Regions from separate parts of the Alkalihalobacillus sp. NPDC127517 genome, predicted to be linked through region 4. Evidence: predicted binding sites of a transcription regulator. Region 4 holds the regulator's gene; each other region holds the start of a gene.
What was found. Region 4 encodes LexA, which represses DNA repair genes until DNA is damaged. Its sites were predicted from a motif close to CGAACATATGTTCG; they were not measured.
Positions count from the first base shown of each region.

Region 1 (6,200 bases), on a different contig from region 4:
AGCGGAGCCTTTAAACATGGAACAAATGAAACAGGCGAGTTCTTATTTTATTGGTGAACATGACTTTACTGCCTTCTCTAATGCCAAATCAAAAAAGAAATCAAATGTACGCACGATCCGGTCGATTGATTTTTCAACGAAGGATGGCTTGTTGGAGATTCGTATAAAAGGTGACGGCTTCTTATACAACATGGTTCGTAAAATTATTGGGACACTGATTAAAGTTGGATCCGGCGAGATGAAAGCGAAAGCGATTCCTGGCATTCTTGAATCAAAAGAGCGGGAACACGCGGGGTTTGCGGATGCAAACGGGCTATATCTTGAGACGATCGAATTTAAATAAGAGGGCTGAACGGGGAGGTACATTGGTATCTTCCCGTTTTTTTGTTGTTCACAAAAATATCTTCATGTATCCCTATTATTTTTTGAAAAAAGGGGGTATAGAACAGGAGATGACAATTGACTAGGAGGTCATACGTTGAAGTCAACAGGTATCGTTCGAAAAATTGATGAATTAGGCCGTATTGTGATTCCTAAGGAACTGCGGGGCACCTTAGATATAGACATTAAAGATCCTATGGAGATTTACGTGAATGGCGAGGAAATTATTTTAAAGAAGTATACGCCAAGTACACAATGCATGCTGACAGGTGAGATTAACGAGCAAAACATTTCACTTGGAAATGGGAACATTGTGCTAAGTCCAAAAGGAGCCTCAGAGGTCCTGGAAAAAGTAGAAGAGTATTTGAAGTAAAACACAGCTAAGCTCTTCTGAAACGGTATGACACGTTCCTTTTAAAGGTCGTGTTATACCGTTTTTTTGATGGAGAACCTTTTGGTAACATAGATGGTATGATTGTAAATATAAACGTAAATAGAGAATCAATCACATGGATCTATTTAAGATAGACAGAACGGGGGAATGGATGCACAGATGGTTGATAGGACCAAAAGCCAATCATTAAACTACTAAGGGGAGGAAGAATCACATGATCCGACCGGCTCAGCGTGCAGATATGGACATACTTGTTTCAATTTGGCTTACGGCCTCTTTTGAAGCTCACGACTTTATTGCCAAACTGTATTGGAGAGAGCAACAAAGAGCAATGAAGAATGAGTATCTACCTCAAGCACGTACGCTTGTGTTGGAAAGTAGAGGAGAAATCTGTGGGTTTGTTTCACTAATGGATACTCAAATAGCTGCACTTTTTATAGATGTAGAGCGTCAAGGAAAGGGCTATGGGAAGCAATTACTTGATTGGGTACAGAATGAGTATTTGTTTTTAAGCTTGCAGGTGTATGCGAAAAATGAGCGAGCGATTCAGTTTTATAAACGTTCTGGCTTTCAGATTGTTTTTGAACAAATGGACGATGCGACAAGTGAACGTGAATATGTAATGGAATGGAAGAAGGCGGCTAAGTAAGTCGCCTTCTTCCTTTTTAAATGAGCTCGATGCTTTTTAAGTGGTTAAACGTAATGGTTTTGCGTGTATCCTTACTTTCTCGAACGGTTACTTGCTTTTGCTGGGGTTCTACTCGTTCTACAGTAGCAATTAGTTTGTAATCGTATCCGTCTTCCCAATACACAATGTGCACAGGGGTAGAATGGGTTAGGGAGTGCATTGCAACCCTTCCAAGCTCTTCTAACTCTTGTCCGTCAAGCTCAGGGGGAGGACTATGCTTTTCGCGCTCGTTTTGCGCACGAATGGCTTGTTTGTGTTCAGGAAGCATCATTCGACTGCCTTCCCATAAAAGATTGCCTCGTTCTAAAAAATCACTCATTTGTAATGTCCTCCAATTTTAGCTGCACGCTCTCTCGCTTGACCAGCAGGTAGGAGAGAGGAGGCGCGAAGCAGGGCTGTTTTGCCAAAGCGTGCTTTAATTCGGTCCATCGCTTCTCCAAGCGCCCGGTCCTCTTGCTGCTGCTTGTGGTCAAACAAATCTAGCTGTACAGCATCTCCATCAGATAGTTTAGACAGAGCAATGCCTACCCGGCGAACAGGCTGACCATCCCAAAATCGGTCGAGCAGCTGGCAAACGTACCTATATAAGGTGAGGGAGGCGTTTGTTGCATAGGGCATCGTAAACTGACGATGAAACCCTGTCCGCACTTCATAGCTTGCACCTGAGACACTGAGCGAAACGGTTGATCCATGTACATGATTTTTACGGGCGCGCTGACAAACCTCTTCACATAGCTCGAGCAACACGGTATGAATATCAGCCTTTGTTGCATAATCATAGGGCAGTGTCATTCCGTGACCGATCGCTTTTTGTCCATCATGCGTGGAGAGTTTGACTGGAGAGTAATCAACTCCATTTGCGTTCATCCACAGTACTTGACCATGTATGCCCCATCGCTTCTTAAAAAACTCCACCTTAGTCGCTGCAAGCTGCCCAATGGTGCGAATGCCTCGGTCATAGAGATGGCGCTTCATTTGGCTGCCCACGCCAAACAGATCTTCTACAGGTAATGGCCAAAGCGTTTCTTTAAGCTCCTCAGCTTTCAATTCAAAGATGCCTTCCTTATTCTTTTTGGCGAAATGATCACAGGCAAGCTTAGCTAAAATTTTGTTTTCACCAATGCCAACACGCGCTCTTACTCCGCATTGTTTCCAAATGTCTTGTTGAACTTTTTTTGCAATCTCATGAGGGGAACCGAAAAGTCGCTGAGAATGGGTCACATCCATAAACTGTTCGTCAATCGAATAAGGTTCAACTAAGTCCGTGTACGTTTTAAGAATAGCCGTGATTTCAATGGAGACCTCAATATAGTCCTGCATATGCGGCGGAACAATAATTAAATCACTACACTTTTGTTGCGCTTCCCATAGACGCTCGGCATTTTTGACGCCAAAGCGTTTGGCTTCCTTTGAAGCAGCCAATATCACGCCACTCCGACGATTCGGATCACCAGACACCACTAAGGCCTTCCCTCGGTAGTCCGGTCTTCTAGTCACCTCAATTGATGCATAAAAGCTTTCCATGTCCACTAAAAAAATGACTTTCTTCATTCTCGTTCACCTCTTGGCGAATATATGTTCTTATTATATGCGAATGAATGTTCTTATACAACTAGAAAAAAGAACCAGCTGGGGTTCTTTTTAAAAGGAGATTTATTGTTTTTGACGTTTGCGAGAAAGATAAATCAAAAGCGCACCCATAATGATAACCATCAGGCCAACAGAAACAGCAACAAGCACGATGGGCATCATGCCTACGCCGGATGATCCGCGTGTGGTAAAAAGAATTGATTGAATCCACATTGATTAACCACCTCTTATCGTAAAAAAGTTCCTAATACAACTATGTCCAAATACAAGGAATTCATTCTTTTACGATAGAGAGAAACGTTTGGTGACGATCGACAATCGAATCCAAAATCCAATGGCTGCACTCGTTAATCCGATGATAATGCCAATCCAAAAACCAAATGGTCCTAAATCTGTTTGAGTAGCGAGTAACAGGCCAGAAGGAATCCCAATCCCCCAATAAGACACTAAGGCAATAATAAACGGTACGGCCGCATCCTTATAGCCTCGAAGTACACCTTGCAAGGTAGCCTGTGCAGCATCAGAAAGCTGATAAAAGATCGCAAAGATAAAGAAGCTCATGGCAAGCTGAACGACATTCGGATTATCCGTGTACAAGTATGAGATCGGTTCTCTAAGAAAAAACAGAATAACGGATGCAATGGAAATAATAAGCATGGAAGCGGATATCCCAATTCGACTGTACTGTCTTGCGTCTTGGAGACGCCCTGCGCCAATCTCATAAGCAACCACAATCGTTAAGCCCATCGACATACTAAGTGGAATCATAAATAAGAGCGACGAAAAATTTAAGGCTGCCTGATGGGCGGCAATAATATCTGTTGCAAACATCCGACTGACAAGTAAAGTAACAAACGAGAAAATACTCGCTTCAAAAAAGATAGAAAGCCCCATTGGTAAACCAAGGGAAAGCTGCTCACGCCAAGCTTTTAGAGAAGGCCTGAACCAGGTAGAGAAAAGCGAGAAGGAACGTATGGTTGGAATGGAATAGGTCATAAACACACTTAAGAGGAAAATAATCCAATATGTGATACCGGTTGCGTAACCAGCACCAATTCCACCAAGCTCGGGTAAACCCAATTTACCAAAAATGAGTCCATAATTGAGAAGCGTATTAATAGGTAAAGTAAGAAGTAAAATCGTCATTGTAATCCGAGTAAGTCCTTGCGCATCAAAGAAATAACGTAAAACATTCGATGCGAAAAGTGGAAGCAGACCAATGGACAATCCAATTAAGTAATGCTTTGCTACATGGGATACCTCAGCTTCCAAACTCATAAATTGCAGAATTGAAGGAAGAAATAAGAAGCCAGCCAAATAAACAAGTAGTGCCAACCCGACTGAAAGATAAAGAGCTTGAATTACGGATCGAGAAATAGAGGATTTCTCACCCTTTCCAAGCAGCTGTGCAATAATTGGTGTAACAGCCATCAAAATACCGTTAAAACCTGTGAGTATCGGTGCCCAAAGGCTTGATCCAACTGCAACTCCAGCAAGGTCGGTTGTACCGGCTCGACCGGACATCATCGTATCAATTACATTCATCGCATGCAGGCTGATTTGAGTGACCATAATGGGCCAAAGAATTAACGTATATAATTTCAATTTTTCCTGATAGGTTTGTGCGTGATACATCATTCAACTCCAATAGGCACAAAGGAAAACGTCACGATTACTCGTAACGTTTTCCTTGTAGCCATTTATCATTAATTAATCTGGTTTAGATTCCTGTGCTTTTTCTTGATCTTCTTCTTGTTGAAACTCTTGTTCGGCCGCTTCGAGCTCTGTTTCTGAAACATCTCCGGCTATGACACGAACAGTCGGCTCAATTTGTTCGCTTCCTGCTTCAACAAAGGACTGTATATGATAAATGCCATCCTCGTTGAATGTTGTTTCGAGTGAATACACACCGGGATCAGATTCCTCTGCGTCGATTAGTTCCCCTGTAGCGCGATGACCATTTTTCCAAATTTCAAACGTTACACGATTGGCATCGGTAAGAGGCTCGGCGCCGTAAGTAACATATACTTGTAGCACAACAGGTTCATCCAAAGCCGTTTCACTTGGTGCGTGTATTTCAGCCTCAAGCGTATCAAGGGAACCGGGCCCTTGCTGATCTGATTGATTCTGCCCAATAGCGCAGCTTGCAATCATGAAAAGGGCAACAATGGAGAATGCGAGTAGTCCTTTTTTCATGATAAACACCTTTCCTAAAAAATAAATCCTTTCATTGTAAGGAGTTAGTCTTATTTATTCTAGCATAGACTATAACCTTTTTTAAACTATGTATAATATCGTCTCTGCTACACACGATAACAGAAAAGAGGTGAAAAAGATGTTCAAACGAAAAAAACAAAATCATACGGGGTATATGATCGGTGGAGCAGCTGGCGGATTTTTGGCAGCGGCAGGTCTTTATGCCTTAACAAACACAAAAGCCATTAAGAAAAAAGCAATAGATTATAAAGAAGAGAGTCATGATATGACAAATGCCATGATGGAATCAGGTGACGATGTTCTTTCAGGATTAAAGGATGTAGTAGAAGCAGCGATTCCACATTCTGACGCAAAAAAAGAAACAACAAAACCTGAGCTTGCAAAGGTTATTCAAAAAACATTGGACCATGATCCATTTTAAAAGGAATCATTTTTCTAGCTCAAGCCTATGCTTGAGCTACTTTTTGTCGAAAAAGAAGAAAATGTGGCTGGCGGACAATGGTTATTGGTTGAAAAACGGACCACATAGCGGGTATCCTTTATAAACAAAAGAAATAGAAGTACGGGGAGGAGCCTCTATGGAACGTTTGAATCAATATATAGAAAAAATAATAAACCTGGACTGGATAAATATTGGCTTATCCATTGCTATCTTTTTAGTGTTCTTGGTTTTTAGAAAAATGTTCACAACTCTAACAAAAAAGGTAGTATTGGGCTTATCAAAACGTACCTCAACGAAAGTCATTCGAGATGTTTTAAAATCCTATGAAAAGCCATTACGCTTCTTATTTGTAGTGATCGGTACATATCTTGCCTTACAATACTTAGAGTACTCAAACATAACGCTTAGGCCTTTTGTTCAAAGCTTATATCGGTCATTCATTATCTTCACCATAGGGTGGGGCTTATATAATTACATGACTTATTACT
Region 1 covers NZ_JBNNQX010000004.1:101,035-107,234, reverse strand. Annotated here, with positions in the region: gene truA (tRNA pseudouridine(38-40) synthase TruA) at 1-343, shown strand, start outside; gene ACQKKO_RS06300 (AbrB/MazE/SpoVT family DNA-binding domain-containing protein) at 479-754, shown strand; gene ACQKKO_RS06295 (N-acetyltransferase) at 990-1,424, shown strand; gene ACQKKO_RS06290 (YolD-like family protein) at 1,441-1,782, opposite strand; gene ACQKKO_RS06285 (DNA polymerase IV) at 1,779-3,014, opposite strand; gene ACQKKO_RS06280 (hypothetical protein) at 3,117-3,266, opposite strand; gene ACQKKO_RS06275 (MATE family efflux transporter) at 3,336-4,688, opposite strand; gene ACQKKO_RS06270 (FixH family protein) at 4,764-5,249, opposite strand; gene ACQKKO_RS06265 (hypothetical protein) at 5,389-5,691, shown strand; gene ACQKKO_RS06260 (mechanosensitive ion channel family protein) at 5,849-6,200, shown strand, end outside.
Region 1: a site for LexA is predicted at 3,032-3,045, ahead of ACQKKO_RS06285 (DNA polymerase IV). Genes of this name have one in related genera too.

Region 2 (6,200 bases), on a different contig from region 4:
ATAAGCGAGGTTCAAGCTCCGGGATTGAAAAGCCACAGATTGGACATGCATAATGCTGACTAAATAAAATTTCTTCTCCGTCAATCACATCCACAAGTACTCGTCCATCTGCAAGCTGAAGCGCGGTTTCCAACGAGTCAGCAAGGCGGCTGTTAATTCCTTCTTTAATAACAACGCGGTCAATTACAACTTCAATTGTATGTTTTTTATTCTTTTCCAGTTCAATCTCTTCAGCAACCTCATGCATTTCTCCATCAATTCGTGCACGCACATAGCCTTGCTTCTTTAGGTCCTCAAGTACTTTCACATGCGTCCCTTTTCGGCCAGATACAAGCGGAGCTAGAATTTGCATTTTTGTGCGTTCAGGAAACCCTAACAGGCGGTCCACCATTTCTTGGATCGTCTGTGAGGAGATTTCATTACCATGATCTGGACAATACGGTCGCCCGATCCGCGCATATAATAATCGTAGGTAATCATAAATCTCCGTTACAGTACCAACTGTCGATCTAGGGTTACGGCTTGTTGTTTTTTGATCGATGGAAATGGCCGGTGATAACCCATCAATCGAATCAACATCCGGTTTATCCATTTGACCTAAAAATTGTCTGGCATAAGCAGACAGAGACTCAACGTAACGTCTCTGCCCCTCAGCATAAATCGTATCAAAAGCGAGTGACGATTTTCCTGAACCAGATAAACCTGTTAAAACAACAAGCTTATCCCTTGGGATCGTCACATCGATATCCTTTAAATTGTTGGATCGAGCTCCTTTTACAATGATATTTTCCTGTGCCATGTGCTCACCCTTCCGCTTTCATTTGAATCACGATATCTCGTAATTCTGCCGCTCGTTCGAAGTTAAGGTCTTTTGCGGCTTGCTTCATTTCGGCTTCAAGACGCTCAATCATAGCCGCCTTATCTTGTTTGCTTAGTTTTGTTTTTGGAGCAGCAGATGCAGCATAATCCTCTGTATCCTCTGCAGCATAAGTTGCCTGAATGACCTGAGGCACTTTCTTTTGAATCGTTTGAGGAGTGATTCCGTGTTCTTCATTAAAGGCCTTCTGAATCGTTCGTCTACGCTCCGTCTCGTCAAGAGCGACCCTCATTGAATTCGTAATCTTGTTCGCGTACATAATGACGTGCCCGTTCGCATTACGTGCAGCACGCCCGATCGTTTGAATAAGCGATCGTTCCGCTCGTAAGAAGCCTTCCTTATCTGCATCGAGAATGGTTACAAGTGAGACTTCAGGAATATCTAGACCTTCTCGGAGTAAGTTAATCCCAACCAGCACATCAAATGTACCTAAACGCAGCTGCCTTAAGATTTCAATTCGTTCAAGCGTTTTTATTTCAGAGTGAAGATATCTTACTTTAATGCCAAGCTCCTTAAGATAATCCGTTAAGTCTTCAGACATTTTTTTCGTCAAGGTTGTCACCAGCACACGCTCGTTGCGAGCCATCCGGTCATGAATCTCTCCAACAAGGTCATCAATCTGACCTTCACTTGGCCGTACATCAATCGTTGGATCAAGCAATCCAGTCGGCCTGATAATTTGCTGAACCATATCTGGCGTTTTTTCGAGCTCGTAAGGTCCTGGAGTAGCTGATACATAGACAACCTGATTAACCTTTTCTTCAAACTCCTCAAACCGTAATGGACGGTTATCTAAAGCAGACGGTAAACGGAATCCGTGATTTACTAGGATTTCTTTACGTGCTTTATCTCCATTAAACATTCCACGAACCTGCGGGAGCGTTACATGAGATTCATCCATAATTAATAGGTAGTCATCTGGAAGGAAATCCATCAATGTGTATGGAGTTGCACCAGATTCTCTTAATGTCAGATGACGTGAATAGTTTTCAATTCCTGAACAAAAACCCATTTCAGCCATCATTTCTAAGTCATACCTTGTTCGTTGTTCCAAGCGCTGAGCTTCCAGCAATTTTCCTTCTTCTTGCATTTTCTTAAGCTGTTCTTCAAGCTCTGCCTCAATATTTGCCATGGCACGCTTTAGCTTTTCTTCACGCGTAACGAAGTGAGATGCAGGAAAGATCGCTACATGCTTTCGCTCGCCTCTTACTTCTCCTGTAAGGGCATCTACCTCGGTAATCCGGTCAATTTCGTCTCCAAAAAGCTCTACACGAATACACTGCTCGTCACGAGAGGCCGGGAAAATTTCAACTACGTCTCCACGCACGCGGAATGTACCACGAGTAAAGTTAATATCATTTCGATCATATTGGATATCAACCAGCTTGCGTAATAGCTCGTTGCGATCAAGCTCCATTCCTACTCGTAATGATAAAACAAGGTCTCTATACTCCGTCGGGGAACCTAGACCATAAATGCACGAAACACTCGCAACAATGATGACATCGTTTCGTTCGAACAATGAGCTTGTAGCAGAGTGTCTAAGCTTATCAATTTCATCATTAATACTTGCGTCTTTTTCTATAAATGTATCAGAACTTGGCACATACGCTTCCGGCTGATAATAATCGTAGTAACTAACAAAATACTCCACCGCATTATTCGGAAAAAATTCTTTGAACTCACTATATAACTGACCAGCAAGTGTTTTATTATGAGCCATAATTAACGTCGGCTTATTGACTTGCTTAATCACATTTGACATGGTGAATGTCTTACCGGTACCCGTTGCTCCAAGTAACGTTTGAAACTTTTCACCACTATTTAACTTCTCAACTATCGTTTTAATTGCTTCTGGCTGATCACCCTGAGGTTCATAATCAGAAACAAGTTCAAATTCTTTCTGTTCCACAAGCCAGCCTCCTAATCGAACATATGATCACATGATTAAGTATATCATAATTAGATGAAATACACACAAAAAAGCGAACGTTCGTACCCCCATTATTGTAGCCAATGTAAGACACTCACATACTCTATAAACCATCCATACCCGTTTCTTCAAAGAATAAAAATGGCAAAACTTTTTACTGGACGAATTCAGATGGGTGAGCTATGATATGAATTATCGAAATGAAAAAAGAATATGGATCTTCGGGGCAGGTGTAATTCCTGACCGGCGGTGATGTTTTTTAAACAAAGCCCGCGACTCCAGCTGCTTGCAGTTTGGACTGATCTGGTGTAATTCCAGAGCCGACGGTTAAAGTCCGGATGGGAGAAGATAATAAATAGTTCACTTTCTTTAAGTGTACCTATTTGAAGATGCATGCTTATTTGTGCTTTTTCTGACTTCAAGCCCTGATTGTCTACTAAGTTGATCGGGTTAATCAGAACAAGCGAAATCCATGCATCTTTTTTATTTCTTACGAACGATCCCATATTCAAACTACTAAAAGGGGTTTGAATCATGGAACAAACAGGACTGAAATCAAAAAACACGTTTTGGCTCATCGTCATAGGTGCTGCCTTCTGGGGCGTTAACCCGCTCTTTCGTGTGTTACTTCTTGATACATTAACATCTGCACAAATTGTCTTTATTGAACACATCTTACTTGCTTTTATTACGATTCCTATTCTCTGGTTTAATCGCCGGGAATTAAGAGGACTGAAAAAAAGTCACATTGGTGCTTTGCTTTTCATTTCTTGGGGAGGGTCAGCCTTAGCTACATTATTATTTACGGCTGGGCTAACATACGGAAATATTAATGCTGTCTTGTTGCTTCAGAAAATGCAGCCATTGTTTGCGATTGTTCTCGCTCGAATTTTATTAAAAGAGATGTTTCCACGTCACTTTACACCTCTTGTTATTGTCGCCTTGATTGGAACATACTTTTTAACGTTTGGCTTCTCATTACCTCTTGGTCATATGGGTGAAGTCATTCAAATGGGAAGTATTCTTTCATTAGGTGCCGCAGCACTATGGGGTGGGTCAACCGTAATGGGTCGTTTATTGCTAAAGCAAATGAAGTTTGAAACAGTCACTTCTTTACGATTTGTATTAGCTATTCCATTTATAACAGTCATCATGCTCATCCAAAATGCTGCTTGGACACTACCTAGTGATTCCGTTAGTATGACGTTAATTGGTGTAAACCTCTTAGTATCTGCGTTGTTACCAGGTTTGTTCAGTATGCTGCTATATTACAAAGGATTAACGAATACTAAAGCAAGTGTAGCAACACTCGCTGAACTAAGCTTCCCGATGACTGGTATGATTGTGAACTGGCTGGTTTTCCAAGAAAGCGTCACTGCTGCTCAGTTCACTGGATTCATTTTGATTTGGGTTGTACTCTTTACAATCTCTAAGCAACGTGAGATTATTGCACCTATTTCAAAGGATCCTGCACCAGTACTATCAAAAACATCCTAACAAAAAAGCCAGAATGGACCGGGTCCATTCTGGCTTTAATTTTGTTCCTCTGCATAATAGCGGATAGCCGCTTCAAGAGCCCTACCTTTCTTTATTGGCACACCGTAATAGACTAGTACGCCCTCTAGTGCACCTAAAACAGCGAGAATATTTTCTCTTCGACAGCTATACCCCATTGTTCCAATTCGCCAAATCTTTCCGTGAAGAGGTCCAAATGAACTAGCAATCTCAATACCAAACATCTCAAGTAATGTACTTCTGACCTCATCGGCTTTCACACCTTCAGGCACCTTAATACATGTAACGGTTGGGAGTTTAACTGCGTCATCTCCAAATCGCTCTAATCCCATCTCATCAAGTCCGATCATTAATGCTTTTTCATGATAAGCATGACGCTTAAAGCGCTCTTCTAACCCTTCTTCTAATACTAAACGTAATCCCTCACGCAGCGCATAAAGCATGGAAGTCGCTTCTGTGTGGTGATTTAAACGACGAGGTCCCCAATAATCTTGAAGCATGGATAAGTCAAAGTAATTACTTCGAATAAATTGGTGATTGGTCAATTTAAGCTCCTCTTCTGTTGCAATTCCCCTCTCTACTTTCTTCCGTTTAGCAATCCGTTCTTCAATTCGTTTATTGTACGTTAGTGGAGCGAGACCAGAAGGCACGGATAAGCATTTTTGAGTACCAGCGATTAATCCATCGATGCACCATTCATCCACTCGAACATCTGCTCCACCAATTGAAGCTACGGCGTCTACAATGAATAAGACCTCTTGCTTGCGGCATGCCTCCCCAACTTCTTTTAATGGCTGCATACGGCCAGTTGATGTTTCGGCATGCACTAGTGCAACAATATCTGGATTGACTTCGTTCATCGCTTCAATAATTTCCGCTGGCTCAAATACGCTACCCCACTCTTTTTCTATGACCTCCACAGTTGCTCCATATCGTTCACAGATTTCAATTAACAGATTTCCGAAGCGACCATAAACGGGTACAAGAACAACGTCGCCAGGATGAATAACACTACAAAGCATGGCCTCAATTCCAGAGCGTGACGTGCCATCAACTGGAAATGCCCATTGATTTTTTGTCTGAAATAATTGACGCAGCATATCCATCACTTCATTCATAACCTTTGTAAAGGCTGGATCGAATTGACCGACGATGGGTGTCGACATAACACGCAATACTCTCGGATCAACCTCGACTGGCCCCGGTGTTAAAATTGTGCGCAAAGGAGTTGATAAATCTTGATACATAAAATGATACCTCCTATTCATAAGCAAGCGTGTAAAGCTGTGCTTTTAAAAGTTGAAGTCCTTTTTCGAGTGATTCTGGTTCTGTCCATTCTTCAGGAGAATGACTAATTCCCTTTTGACTTGGTACAAATAAAAGCAAGGTTGGACAGGTTAATCCAAAAACCTGTGCATCGTGCCCTGCCCCACTCACCATTTTTTGAGAGGAGAAGCCGAGCGTGTCTGCATGAGATAATGCTTGTTCAACAAACACATCGCTTAAATGGACTGGTTCGATCTGTAACCAACAATCTTGGCTCATCTCCATTTCATTTTGCTTAGCTACCTCTTTAAATTGATGAATGATTGCTTCAAATTGATCTAAAACACTTGTTTGTGCGTGTCGTACATCTAAGCTTGCCTCGACCCCTCCCGCAATCACATTTGGCACATTGGGTGATGCAACTAAACGACCGACCGTCGCCACGAGTGATGGATCTAGTTGTTCGGCCTCTTTCGAGATATATGTAATAAATTCAGCAGCTAGTCGCATCGCGTCTTTTCGCATTGACATTGGTGTTGTGCCTGCATGATTGCTCTCGCCACTAAACTGAATCATATATCGTCGTTGTCCGACAATGTCGCTCACAAT
Region 2 covers NZ_JBNNQX010000001.1:99,831-106,030, forward strand. Annotated here, with positions in the region: gene uvrA (excinuclease ABC subunit UvrA) at 1-799, opposite strand, end outside; gene uvrB (excinuclease ABC subunit UvrB) at 804-2,789, opposite strand; FMN riboswitch at 3,024-3,164, shown strand; gene ACQKKO_RS00485 (DMT family transporter) at 3,345-4,307, shown strand; gene ACQKKO_RS00490 (pyridoxal-phosphate-dependent aminotransferase family protein) at 4,343-5,572, opposite strand; gene ACQKKO_RS00495 (Zn-dependent hydrolase) at 5,586-6,200, opposite strand, start outside.
Region 2: a site for LexA is predicted at 2,806-2,819, ahead of uvrB (excinuclease ABC subunit UvrB). Genes of this name have one in related genera too.

Region 3 (6,200 bases), on a different contig from region 4:
GAATTGTTAATTGGGGTAATCCCGCTAAACCTGCAATACAGCTCAATTGCAGCGTGCTGTTCCGACGTTGTTCAATCTGTTCTGGTGCAAGGTTAACCAAATGTGCAGAACCTGGCACAGTCGGTATGGCGAGTATCGTGTTTGGTTTTATGAGTGCATTCATTTGGTTTTTTATGATTTCTTGTTCTTGCACCGCTTTTTCAAATTGTTCATTTGTGATTAATTTTGCCATCGTAAATCTCTCAGAAATTCCTGGACCAAATGCTGGATTTGTTTCTGTAATCCATTCACCGTGCGCCTGCCACGCTTCATAGGCTTGAGCAATACGAAACGTTTCCTTCCACTCATTTAAGCCATTTTTTGTAATGGAACGCGTCTCTGAGCGCTCTAGTTTCTTTTTCAACGTGTGCAGAGCACCTTGCAAAGCTTCCACACTTTCTTCTTCAACCAAAGCCCACGCTTCATTTGGAAGCAGGATTGAAGTAAAGGATTCTGAAGCTCCACCTTTTTCTTGGAGCAGAACGTCCCCGACTGTCACCATTGTTTGAATCTCTTGAGCCATCCACCCGACCGTATCAAAACGTTTAGCAAGCGGGATGACGCCATCAATTGAAACAGCGCCATGCGTAGGTCTGAACCCATATAGCCCGCAGTATGCAGACGGAATCCGAACAGAACCTCCCGTATCCGTTCCAATCGCAAAATCAACATCACCTGCAGCCGCTGCAGATGCCGAACCACTTGATGAGCCTCCAGGAATATGACCTGGTTTACGTGGGTTTAGCGGCGTACCATAATGAGCATTTTCCCCATTTAAACTATACATCAGCTCGTCTGTATGAGTAGTGCCCAAAAGCGTAGCACCAGCTTGTAAAAGTCTTTTAATTGTAGGAGCATGACTTGTAGACGGCTTATGTGTACGGAGCCAATCAGGGTTTCCAGCGCTAGAGGTCACACCCTTAATGGAAAAAACATCCTTTACCGCAAATGTGAACGAATCTAATAGACCCGTTGAAGTTGGTTGAACACAAACAGATGGATCAACATACGCATTCGTTTTACTCATGAAAATCCTCCCCATATCCTTTTATCTATATCGCCTAAGTTACCTGAAAGCCGGTTGAGAATGTTCGTGTTTGTTAGAATACCTACCATACATCCTCATACTTTTTGAGTGGTTGAGGCATACTAAACACTCAAAAAGGAGGAATGACACATGGCAAACCCAGATAATCGTGCAGATAACGCAAAGCGTATTGGAGAAATTATCACCAATACGGAACAGAAAATTCATGATACAGAAGACTACATGGCCGCTCATGATCACCAATTAGACGAGCATGACCGACAAGATATTATCAACAAAAACAGACGCAGAGAAACAAGTATCGAAAGCTTGCGTAACGAAATTAAAGACGAATCATAACTGATAACTCGTAGGCCCTTCTTTTACGGAGGGCTTGTTTTAATGTAAAAATATACGTTTATCAGACAAAAATATGGTATAATCTTACTAATAATTTGTTGATGAGGAGACTGATGATGGAATATACAAGAATTGATATCCCGTTTGGCTCAATCTTTTTCCAGATTCTCGGTTTTGTTTTTTTGGTTGCGCTCATCTATGGTGGATTTTTGGCGATTAGAGCGTTGAGAAAATATGTAAGGTCGTAAGGAGGGATAAAATGATTTATTTTTACGTTATCGGATCTGCCTTACTTATAATTAGTGGTTTGTTCACTGTTTTCTCCGATTCTAATTCATTATTTTCTATTCCAACTTTTGGTGCGGCATTATGCTTTATCGTTTCAGGTATACTAGATCGGAAACAAGAGAGAGATGAGTTAAAGAAAGAATCTTAATCGGAGAATAGGCTGATTAATCCAGTGATAAATAATACAAGAATGAAAAGAATGCCAAGTACGTAGCGCCAGCGAGCAAACTTAATTTCATTCGTATAATACGTATTTAAAAGAATGAGTCCGTACGTAAATGCGATTAAGATTCTTGAAATCCCTCTTACATATGGAACTTCTATCGCAAAATGCATGATTATTAAAATTAAACTGATGACAGCAAAAAGCGGCCACCATCGTGCAAATTTCTTTAACAATTTGAACCCTCCATATTACTTTTAAAAGGGAAGAGCGCACAAGTAGACTTGAGCGCTCTTTCTTTTTTATGATGTGAAATGTCCTGCTTGAGCTCCGTAATTACGCAGGACCATCGCATTTGTTTTGATCATGCCGTGCTTCTCATAATAAGGAACGAGGTCATCATCACAGCCAAGATCAACCATGTAAAGATGACTGAGCTGCTTTTTCATTCGCTCGACTAATTCGTTACCGATACCTCTGCTTTTATAAGCAGGTAGTACCTCTAGTAACGGGATATAAGCAGACAGAACTCCATCACTAATCGCTGTAATAAACCCTACCACCTGGTTCGCATCCACGTCTACTGCCAAAACAATGTGGCTGCTTTGCTGCAGAAGCTGAATGTGCGCAGCCGAACCTGGATGACTTGGCCAATCCACAAAAAAACCTTCTACCATGCTAGGTGTAACTCCATTTGTATCATAAATAAATTGAATCATTCATCAACACTCCTCGTCATTTTTAATGAATTATTAGACGTATAGGCAGTGGACGAATCAATAAAAAAGTAACAAGAAATACCCTCCTAGTTTGACTAAAAAAAATGAATGATATGTATATGATCACTTTCTATGTATTCCATGCAACTCTATTATAAACGAAATAGTCTAAAAAGGTAAATACTTCAAAGGAAATTAAAAGAAAAACAGAGGATAAAATTGGTTTTTATTTTTCATTGAATACCGAACATATATTCGCATATAATAAGAACAGCGAACCAATGTGGGAGTGTGTATCATGCCATCTTTCGAAGAGCTAGAGGAATATAAAACATTTTTACGTCGAGGAAACTTAACGTGGGAAGGCAGTCGAATGATGCTTCCTGAACATAAGGAACGAATCCGACAATCAAATGAACGAGACTATCGCGTGGAGAAACATGAGCTTGATCCAGATGAGCTTGAGCGAATTGGGCAGGTAGTCATGGATTCTTTACAATATACGAAGTGGGTTAAAGTTACCTATTGGGAGCAGTGGGCTCATCATGAAGTGACAGGTATTATTGCTCAGGTGAGTAAGGATCAGAAACAAGTAAACCTGGAGCTTGAGAATGGTGACTTGATGTACATAGCAGTGGACTGTTTGCGGTCGGTGGAGTTGGTTTAAAATCTAATAATTGATTTAAAGTAATGCGTGTTATGTACTCCTTTTTAGGTTTGAACCTCATAGTGAAGATCGATTCTTCTAGTTGAGAGGATTTTTCTTGGTAAAAGTGTTGAACTACTTGCTGCGCACCGCATTCTTCTTGCTATGCGATCCACACTGCTTGCTAACAGCGGTTGCTTCTTGGTTTTCCCTCCGTTCCCCTGGCTATCAGCCCCTCCTTCTTAATGGAACACGCTCTGGGCTTGGTTAAACTTCCATTCTTCTTGCTAACGCCTCGTTCTTCTTACTAAAATGTGCGAAGTCCTTGATTCGCGGCATTTTTCTCTTACTAAGCAGCTCCTTCTTGGTGGTCAGGTCATAGTTCTTGATGTGCGGCGAATCTCTCTTGATGTTGCTTCCTAACTCCTTACTATCAGCTGCGCAATCTTGATATTTCATCTTTTCTCCTTGCTATCAGCCTCTCGCTCTTGATGGAACATCCTCTGAGCTTGATTATGATCCTTTTCCTCTTGCAAACGTACCTCTCTTCTTATTAAATTCTAAAATGTTCTTGATACCCGGTTCTTTTTTCTTGCTATGAAGACAGTTCTTGGTACTCACGTTAATTTTCTTAGTGTACAGAGCATTTCTCATGCAATGTTTTGTAAGATCCTCTCAGGGTACAGGATGCTAACAAGAGTGTCTTTATGCTACATAAGAATTTGTTTATTGACGCTTTAATTACGGTTACAGCCTTTTGGTTTTTAAGCGTACTCTTAAGGCTTCTTTTTGACGGCGAGGGTAATTTAATCTCTATCCTTCGCGACACTCTCCCAATAGTCATCCATAGGATTTGTGTTGTTTACAACATTATTTAAACTTGTATTGAGGAGCCATCTATAGATTCCCCTTTAACAGCTTATAGATCAAAAAATGGAGGGTCGATCCATGCACATGTTTAATGCCAGATGGCTTCTTGCTGTAGTCATAGCTTTTATTGGTGGACTCGCTTTATATTTCATCGTTCCACTTTTCGGAATTGAACCGAATATAGAGTTATTCACCGCTGGCTTTTTAGGGATATTTATTTTGCGCATAATTTTATTTAAAGCATTCCGTGTCTAGTATTCCCTATTTAAGTCGGGAGAGGCTCAAATCAATCGTAATTATCTAAGCTCTCTGTTAGACTCGCAACTTGGGCCAAAGTAGCCACTCTTTTCATTATCCATAGTGTGAGCTGTATTGAATCTAAATTTACAACCTAGGCATGTGTAAATAGGTTATCTCAGGAATTATATACTTAGCTAACTTGCCCTAATTACCTCATAGACATAAAGTATTCTCCATATAGACGGCAGCTTGAATATTTACTTTTTAATTGGAATTGAAATTGTGTTACTGTTGACCTGTAAATCTATTACATATCGAGGTGACTACATATCGACACTCTTGCAATCTTTGCTTTTTCTGTTGCTACAGGCGCAGTTAGTATTTCTTTACTAAATTATAATAGCCTTATCAAAAGAAATAAGGTTATCCAGGATTTAAATCATCGAATCACTGAATTAGAAAATAGTTAAGCCTTCTATGAAGGCTTTTTCTAATTAATTAAGTGAAACTCATTGCAATTTCCAGCGTATAAATTAAAGAGGTGAACTTAATGAAAGCTAATTTATATTATCTTGCTGGCACTGCATTTCTGTTAACTGGAGGAATCATGATCTTATCTGACTCCGATTCAATACTGAAAACTGTATACATATTTCTCGGGCTCGCTTTCATGAGTAAAGCAACTGCAGAGAAAAAGAAGCAGATGAATGAAAATAATCGCTACTCTGATTAATGTCTAGGTCCATTTTGTTCATAGAAACTTTTGCACTAGTCATCATTACTTTCATATCTTGACAACATGCAAAATGAGAGCTGCCATGTAGGTAGCCCTCTTTTTATGTATTGAACTTCGAACAATGTTATTTTAGATTCTTAATTTCTTTTCTAATCATTAAATTCACATCTACTGCAAGATACTCTCCGCGTACTACCGTCCATCTTGTTCTTATTCCTAACTCATCTTGAATGAGCTTTGCTTGGTAACGATCCGACCCGTGAACGTTTATGACTTTAACTTCCCAAATGTAATCTTCTCCATTGTGGTTCGTTTCATAAAATTCATGACTGTGAAGTTTGTAAAATTCTATTTCTCCCACCTCCCCTGGCACCTTATTCGACAGCAACTGTCATTTCCCCTTCTAATTTATTCCATTCCAAACCACACACCAACGATGCCTTAACTGGCTAGTGTCCTAATTAGTTATGGCTATGTTATTGATATGCAGTTTAGAGGGGATAAAAAAGAAACTAATTACCAAACCTTTCGCTTAATACCTTCAAACTTCTGAGATATTATCTCTTGATTCTTTTGTACATTTCTCATCAGTCTTTCTTTCTTCTGATCCATCAAGTTCCCATTATCAATTGCTTTCAGATTACTTTTGCGCATTTTCCAAAAACTATTCGTATTTATAATGAATAATACCAAGAGCACAGTGATCACTATAAATGCCAGAAGGATGTATAAGACTCCAATTAAGTTGAGAATTATTGAATCCATGGCTATAGCTCCTTGTTCATTCTTTTAATTTCATCAAGTTCATTAGACATCTTGTTTTGCTTATCTAAGATCTCTTCTAAAACCTTTAACTGATTTTCTCGTTTTTCTTGAGCTTCTTTTATTAGCGATACATTTTTTTGTTCAGCAGCTTTTAACCTTCGACTATTTATAAATAATATAAGCATAGAAATTATCAAAAGCGTTGCTGATAAGGTAAGCACTTCCATACATTCATCCCTCCATTGTTTAAAACTTCGATACTAAATCATTTACAGGTTCAGATCTATAAAAAATTGATTTATTTATAATAAAAAGAGCTACCCATAAAGGATAGCTCTAAGCATATA
Region 3 covers NZ_JBNNQX010000006.1:50,952-57,151, forward strand. Annotated here, with positions in the region: gene ACQKKO_RS09235 (amidase) at 1-1,066, opposite strand, end outside; gene tlp (small acid-soluble spore protein Tlp) at 1,217-1,426, shown strand; gene ACQKKO_RS09245 (hypothetical protein) at 1,686-1,862, shown strand; gene ACQKKO_RS09250 (hypothetical protein) at 1,859-2,113, opposite strand; gene ACQKKO_RS09255 (GNAT family N-acetyltransferase) at 2,180-2,596, opposite strand; gene ACQKKO_RS09260 (YolD-like family protein) at 2,895-3,263, shown strand; gene ACQKKO_RS09265 (hypothetical protein) at 3,510-3,701, opposite strand; gene ACQKKO_RS09270 (hypothetical protein) at 4,191-4,367, shown strand; gene ACQKKO_RS09275 (hypothetical protein) at 4,903-5,085, shown strand; gene ACQKKO_RS09280 (hypothetical protein) at 5,213-5,476, opposite strand; gene ACQKKO_RS09285 (hypothetical protein) at 5,856-6,080, opposite strand.
Region 3: a site for LexA is predicted at 2,841-2,854, ahead of ACQKKO_RS09260 (YolD-like family protein). Genes of this name have one in related genera too.

Region 4 (6,200 bases):
GTGTTAGTCATACCAGTTGGAATTGCAGCAGCCCTTTTAGTAGCACTTGCCTTAAACAAAGTGAAAGGAAAAACCGTTTATCGTGTCTTTTTCTTTATGCCTGTGGTAACTAGCTCCGTTTCAATCGGTGTGATCTGGATGTGGTTACTAAACGGAGACATTGGACTCATTAACCAGCTTCTAGCGATGATTGGAATTGACGGGCCGAATTGGCTTACGGATCGAAATTTAGTTCTACCCTCAATTGCAGGCTTAAGTATTTGGTGGGGACTTGGAACAAACATGGTTATTTTCTTAGCAGGACTACAAGGGATCTCTCGTAGCTATTACGAAGCAGCTGATATTGATGGTGCGTCATCGATTCAAAAATTCTTGCATATTACCTTTCCACTACTCTCGCCAACAACGTTTTTTGTTGCCATTATGTCAGTAATTGGCTCCTTTCAAGTATTCGACCAAGCCTATGTTATGACTCAGGGGGGCCCAGGTAAGGCGAGTTATACACTTGTTTATCATATTTATGAGACGGCTTTTGGACGGACGGCTTTTGGTCCAAGTACAGCTTCAGCTATGGTACTGTTTATGATTATCCTGATGTTCACACTGATTCAATTTTCAGTCTCAAGAAAGTGGGTGCACTATGAAGATGGAGGAAGGTAAAACAACGATTGAACAACAACCACCAAAACAAGTGCGTCAAATAAAGAAATCTAAAATACGACCATCTCAAATCGTCCTCCACCTTGCATTGATTATTGGATCACTTTTGATGGCAGGTCCATTTATTTGGATGGCATTAAGTAGCTTAAAATCATTTGAGCAAATCTTTGCCGTTCCACCTGTCTGGATTCCAGATCCATTTATGTGGAGTAATATCACAGATTCATTAAGTGCGATGCCGTTTGGTCGAGCTTATTTTAATAGCTTTTATATTTCATTTGTTGTTGTATTTAGTCAGTTGCTCACATGCTCAATGGCTGCATATGCATTTGCAAAGATTAAGTTTCCAGGATCTCGCTTTTTATTTGTCGCATTTCTAGCAACCATGATGGTTCCAATGCAAGTGACTCTAATCCCTTTATATATCATTATGGATACGATCGGCTGGGTGAACAGTCACCTATCCATTCTCGTACCAAATGCTTTATTTAACGCTTTTGGCGTTTTCCTGCTCAGACAATTTATTATGGGGATTCCAAAAGAGATGGAAGAAGCAGCTGTTATGGACGGAGCAAACCCGCTTTATATTTATTGGAAAATCATTCTGCCACTTGTAAGACCGGCTCTAGCAGCATTCGGGATCTTCTCGTTTATCGGGATATGGAACAACTTTATCCAGCCGTTAGTCTTTTTAAGTGATCAGGATTTATATACGGTACCGTTATTACTAGCAACATTTAAAGGACTATATGTGACAAACTGGCCACTTATGATGGCAGGAGCAACCATTTCTGTTATTCCGGTTCTCGTCATTTATGTATTTGCCCAACGACAAATCATTGAGGGAATTGCATTAACAGGTGTGAAAGGGTAAACCCTATACAAATCAAGGAGCCAGGTTTTCCAAATGGAGAACCTGGCTACATGTCTTTAAAGAATTGGATAAGCAAATAAAACATCTTGTCTGATAGAACAAGTAATAATAAAATTTCACGTACCGTATTATATAACGTTTCTAAAATAAGAGGCAAGGACAAAAAAACAAGCTGACTAGTGAGGTCAGCTTGTTTAATGAGAAAATTAATGAATCGTCCGAAAGACACCAATCACTTTTCCTAAAATCGTAACAGATGAAAGAATGATCGGTTCCATTGATGCATTCTCAGGTTGAAGTCGAATTCGATCTTTTTCCTTAAAGAAGCGTTTAACCGTTGCTTCATTTTCATCTGTCATGGCAACGATAATGTCTCCGTTATTAGCAGTCTGCTGCTGTCTAACAATCACCATGTCACCATCGTAGATTCCAGCCTCAATCATACTTTCCCCTTCAATTACTAACACATATGTATTGTCATCAGCCGTCATATGCTCTGGAAGAGGCAAGTAATCTTCAATACTTTCAATCGCAGTAATAGGAAGACCAGCGGTAACCTTACCGATGATGGGTGCATAGCTTGCTTGACGCTTAGGATTTTCGCTAGCCCCTACCATTTCTTCTAAATCTAGTACTTCAATTGCTCTAGGTTTAGTAGGATCGCGACGGATGTAGCCTTTTTTCTCAAGTCTTGATAAATGACCATGAACTGTAGAACTTGATGCGAGCCCAACTGCTTCGCCGATTTCACGTACAGAAGGTGGATAACCTTTTTTGCGGACTTCTACTTTTATAAATCCAAGAATTTCTTCCTGACGTTTAGAAAGCTTTGTCATTCTATTACACTCCTCTAACGTTTCCTTTGTATTTAAATCCTACCATACGAACATATGTAACGCAAACATAAGTTCTGAAAAGATAGTTGACACAAACGAATGTTCCCTTTAATATAAAAGGCGAACAAACATTCTATTAGAGGTGAGCGATATGAGTAAGAAATGGACAGGACAGGAATTCTTTTTACTTGGAGCAGCCATCATTACATTAGGCCTTATGTATATAACGATTTTACTTCCAAATGACCAAATGGATCAGCAAATTGTTGATCGTGTTGACGAACAATATGATAATGTTGTAGAAAGGGTACCAGCAGCAAATGTGGATTACGCGTATAAATTTAGTAATGGAGTAAAAAGTGATGGAAAAACGGACAAATAGGGTCATTATTTATAGTAGAGTAAGTACGGAAAAAGAAGAGCAGCAAACATCACTTGAAAGACAAGAGCAAGAACTTGCCGCAATGGTTAAAGAAAAGCAATGGTCACTTGTTCGTTCCATTAAAGAGAAAGCTAGTGGGTATGAAATTGATCGAGAAGAAATGTTAACGATTCTTGATCTAGCTAAAGAAAAAGCGTTTGATATTTTATTAATACAAGACGAAACAAGATTAGCTAGGGGACATGCTCGTATGGCACTCCTCTATCAGCTAAAGAAATTTGGTATCCATATCTTCACTTTACAGGATCATGAACAGTTGCAACTATCAGAAGCTGATGAGATGGTTTTAAGTATTGTTTCTATTGTTGAGGAATATCAAAGAAAGCTTCATAATTTAAAGATCCGTAGAGGGATGAAGCGAGCGATGGCAGATGGCTACCACCCTGAACAGAACTTTTCAAGCTTAGGCGGAGGCGGACGAGACCGTTTGGATGTTCCGTTACAAGAAATCATTCGTTTAAGAGAAAGAGGACTGGCTTTTTATGATATTTCTGCAACATTAAAAGGGCTTGGATATAATTTGTCAAAAGCAACTGTGCATCGCCGGTATCAAGAGTATATGAAACAAAAAGAGGTAGAGTCTAATGCCAGCAATTAACCTCTGAGCAGTGAAGTTGAAGGTTTTTATCTTACGTGATAACATAATGATCAAATTGAGTTGTATCTAGAAAGTGAGTGTTCATCATGCTACACCAAGATAAATTAAATCGTATTAATCAGCTTGCTAAAAAAGCAAAAGATAGTGGACTAACTCTTTCTGAAGCAAAAGAGCAAAAAGATCTTCGTGCAGAATATCTTAAAGGGTTTCGAAACTCTTTCAAAAATCAACTACACTCTGTAAAAGTTGTTGACGAAGAAGGAACAGATGTCACTCCAGAAGCACTAAAAGAAAGTAAAAAACGTTTTAATGGTCATACTCATTAAAGACTACTTATAAAAGTAGTCTTTTTTACAAACAATCATAGTTGTCTGACCTTGTGAAATTGACGGGAATTGTATATGATGAGTGAGAAATAAGAAAATTGAAGTTTTACAGGAGGATGAACATACATATGTCTACAAATGCAGAAATAGTTGCAATTAACACCATTCGTACATTGTCGATTGATAGTGTAGAAAAAGCGAATTCTGGTCACCCGGGAATGCCGATGGGGGCAGCACCAATGGCTTTTGCCTTATGGACAAAGTTTATGAATCACAATCCTAGTAACCCAGAGTGGAGCAACCGCGACCGTTTTGTTCTTTCTGCTGGTCACGGTTCGATGCTTTTATATAGCTTGTTACATCTAACAGGGTACGATCTAAGCCTTGATGACCTTCAACAGTTTAGACAGCTAGGAAGCCGTACACCTGGGCACCCTGAATTTGGTCACACACCCGGCGTTGAAGCAACAACAGGTCCACTTGGACAAGGTGTAGCAATGGCTGTTGGTATGGCGATGGCTGAAAGACATCTTGCAGCCACTTATAATAAAGATACTTTTTCCGTTGTAGACCATTTCACATATAGCATTTGTGGAGATGGAGATCTAATGGAAGGGATTTCTGCTGAGGCAGCTTCCCTAGCTGGACATCTTAAATTAGGTCGTTTAATCGTGCTTTACGATTCAAATGATATTTCTTTAGATGGTGACCTGCATCACTCTTTCTCAGAAAGTGTGGAGGATCGTTATAAAGCGTATGGCTGGCAAGTGATTCGAGTAGAAGACGGAAATGATGTAACAGAAATCTCAAATTCAATTGAGCTTGCTAAAACAGATGACCGTCCGACACTAATTGAAGTGAAAACAACAATCGGTTTTGGTTCACCGAACAAGTCAGGTAAATCAGCTTCTCACGGTTCACCACTTGGTGCGGATGAAGTGAAACTAACAAAAGAAGCGTACGCTTGGGATTACGAAGGGGACTTCTATATTCCGAGTGAAGCAGCAGAGCTATTTGCTCGTGTTGTAGAAGAAGGCGCTGATAAAGAGAAAGAATGGAATCAATTGTTTGAGAAATATGAAGAAGCGTATCCTGAGCTTGCAAAAGAATTTAAGCTTGCAATGGCTGGAGAGCTTCCTGAAGGTTGGGATCAAGAGGCTCCAGTTCATGAAGTGGGTACAAGTGTGGCAAGTCGTGCGTCTGCAGGGCAAGCTTTAAACGCTTTTGCTAAACATGTTCCACAATTATTTGGGGGCTCAGCTGACTTAGCCGGATCAAACAACACAACGTTAAAAGGACAAGACAACTTCAGCCGTGATCAATACGACGGCCGTAATATCTGGTTCGGAGTGCGTGAATTCGCTATGGGTGCTGCTTTAAATGGTATGGCATTACACGGTGGACTTAAAGTATTTGGTGGAACATTCTTTGTGTTCTCGGATTATTTACGTCCAGCTATTCGTTTAGCTGCGTTAATGGGTCTTCCTGTTACGTATGTATTTACTCATGACAGTATTGCTGTTGGAGAAGATGGTCCGACTCACGAACCGGTTGAACAGCTGGCAGCGCTTAGAGCAATGCCTAATCTTTCAATCATTCGTCCTGCTGATGGAAATGAAGCAACAGCTGCATGGAAATTAGCTCTTGAATCAACAAATCAGCCTACAGCTCTTGTGTTAAGCCGTCAAAACCTTCCTACTATTGAAGGAACGGCTGAGCATGCGTATGAGGGTACTAAAAAGGGTGCGTATGTAATTGATCAAGCTGAAGGGGAAGCACAAGTTCTTCTTCTTGCATCAGGTTCTGAGGTAGGTCTTGCCGTTGAAGCGAAAAAAGAGCTTGAGAAAGATGGCATTCGAGTAAGTGTTGTAAGTATGCCAAGTTGGGATCGCTTTGAAGCTCAATCAAAAGAGTACAAACAAAGTGTGATTCCAAAACAGATTAAAGCTCGTCTAGGTATTGAAGTTGGAGCTTCACTAGGTTGGGATCGTTATGTAGGTGATGAAGGGGACATTCTTGCCATTGACCGTTTTGGTGCTTCTGGTAAAGGGTCTGAGATTCTTGCTGAATATGGTTTCACCGTTGAAAATGTTGTAGCAAAGGTTAAAGCCCTGCTTCAATAACTTTTGCAGAGGTAGTCAATGATGACTGCCTCTTTTTTTTGACAAGCATCGACCAAATCTTCGACAGCAAGAAACAGCCTTTTTAATACGAGTTATGTATACTTGGCACACATACTGTATAAAAGAGGAGGGGGAAGGTTGAGAAGCTACCAATTATATCTGCTAGACGAAGCGATTGTGAATCGTTATTATGGTCAGGAAATAAAGCTTTTTAATTTATTTTGTGAACGTTTTACGGCAGATCATACGTTAAGACCCCTGCTAACAAAACAAGTAGAGTTTATTACAAAGCCACTTCCATTAAAGGATGTATCAAAAATCCTCATGCAAGAAGACTATTA
Region 4 covers NZ_JBNNQX010000010.1:130,435-136,634, forward strand. Annotated here, with positions in the region: gene ACQKKO_RS14955 (carbohydrate ABC transporter permease) at 1-660, shown strand, start outside; gene ACQKKO_RS14960 (carbohydrate ABC transporter permease) at 647-1,534, shown strand; gene lexA (transcriptional repressor LexA) at 1,741-2,370, opposite strand; gene ACQKKO_RS14970 (hypothetical protein) at 2,522-2,752, shown strand; gene ACQKKO_RS14975 (YneB family resolvase-like protein) at 2,733-3,410, shown strand; gene ACQKKO_RS14980 (DUF896 domain-containing protein) at 3,497-3,736, shown strand; gene tkt (transketolase) at 3,865-5,859, shown strand; gene sirA (sporulation inhibitor of replication protein SirA) at 5,998-6,200, shown strand, end outside.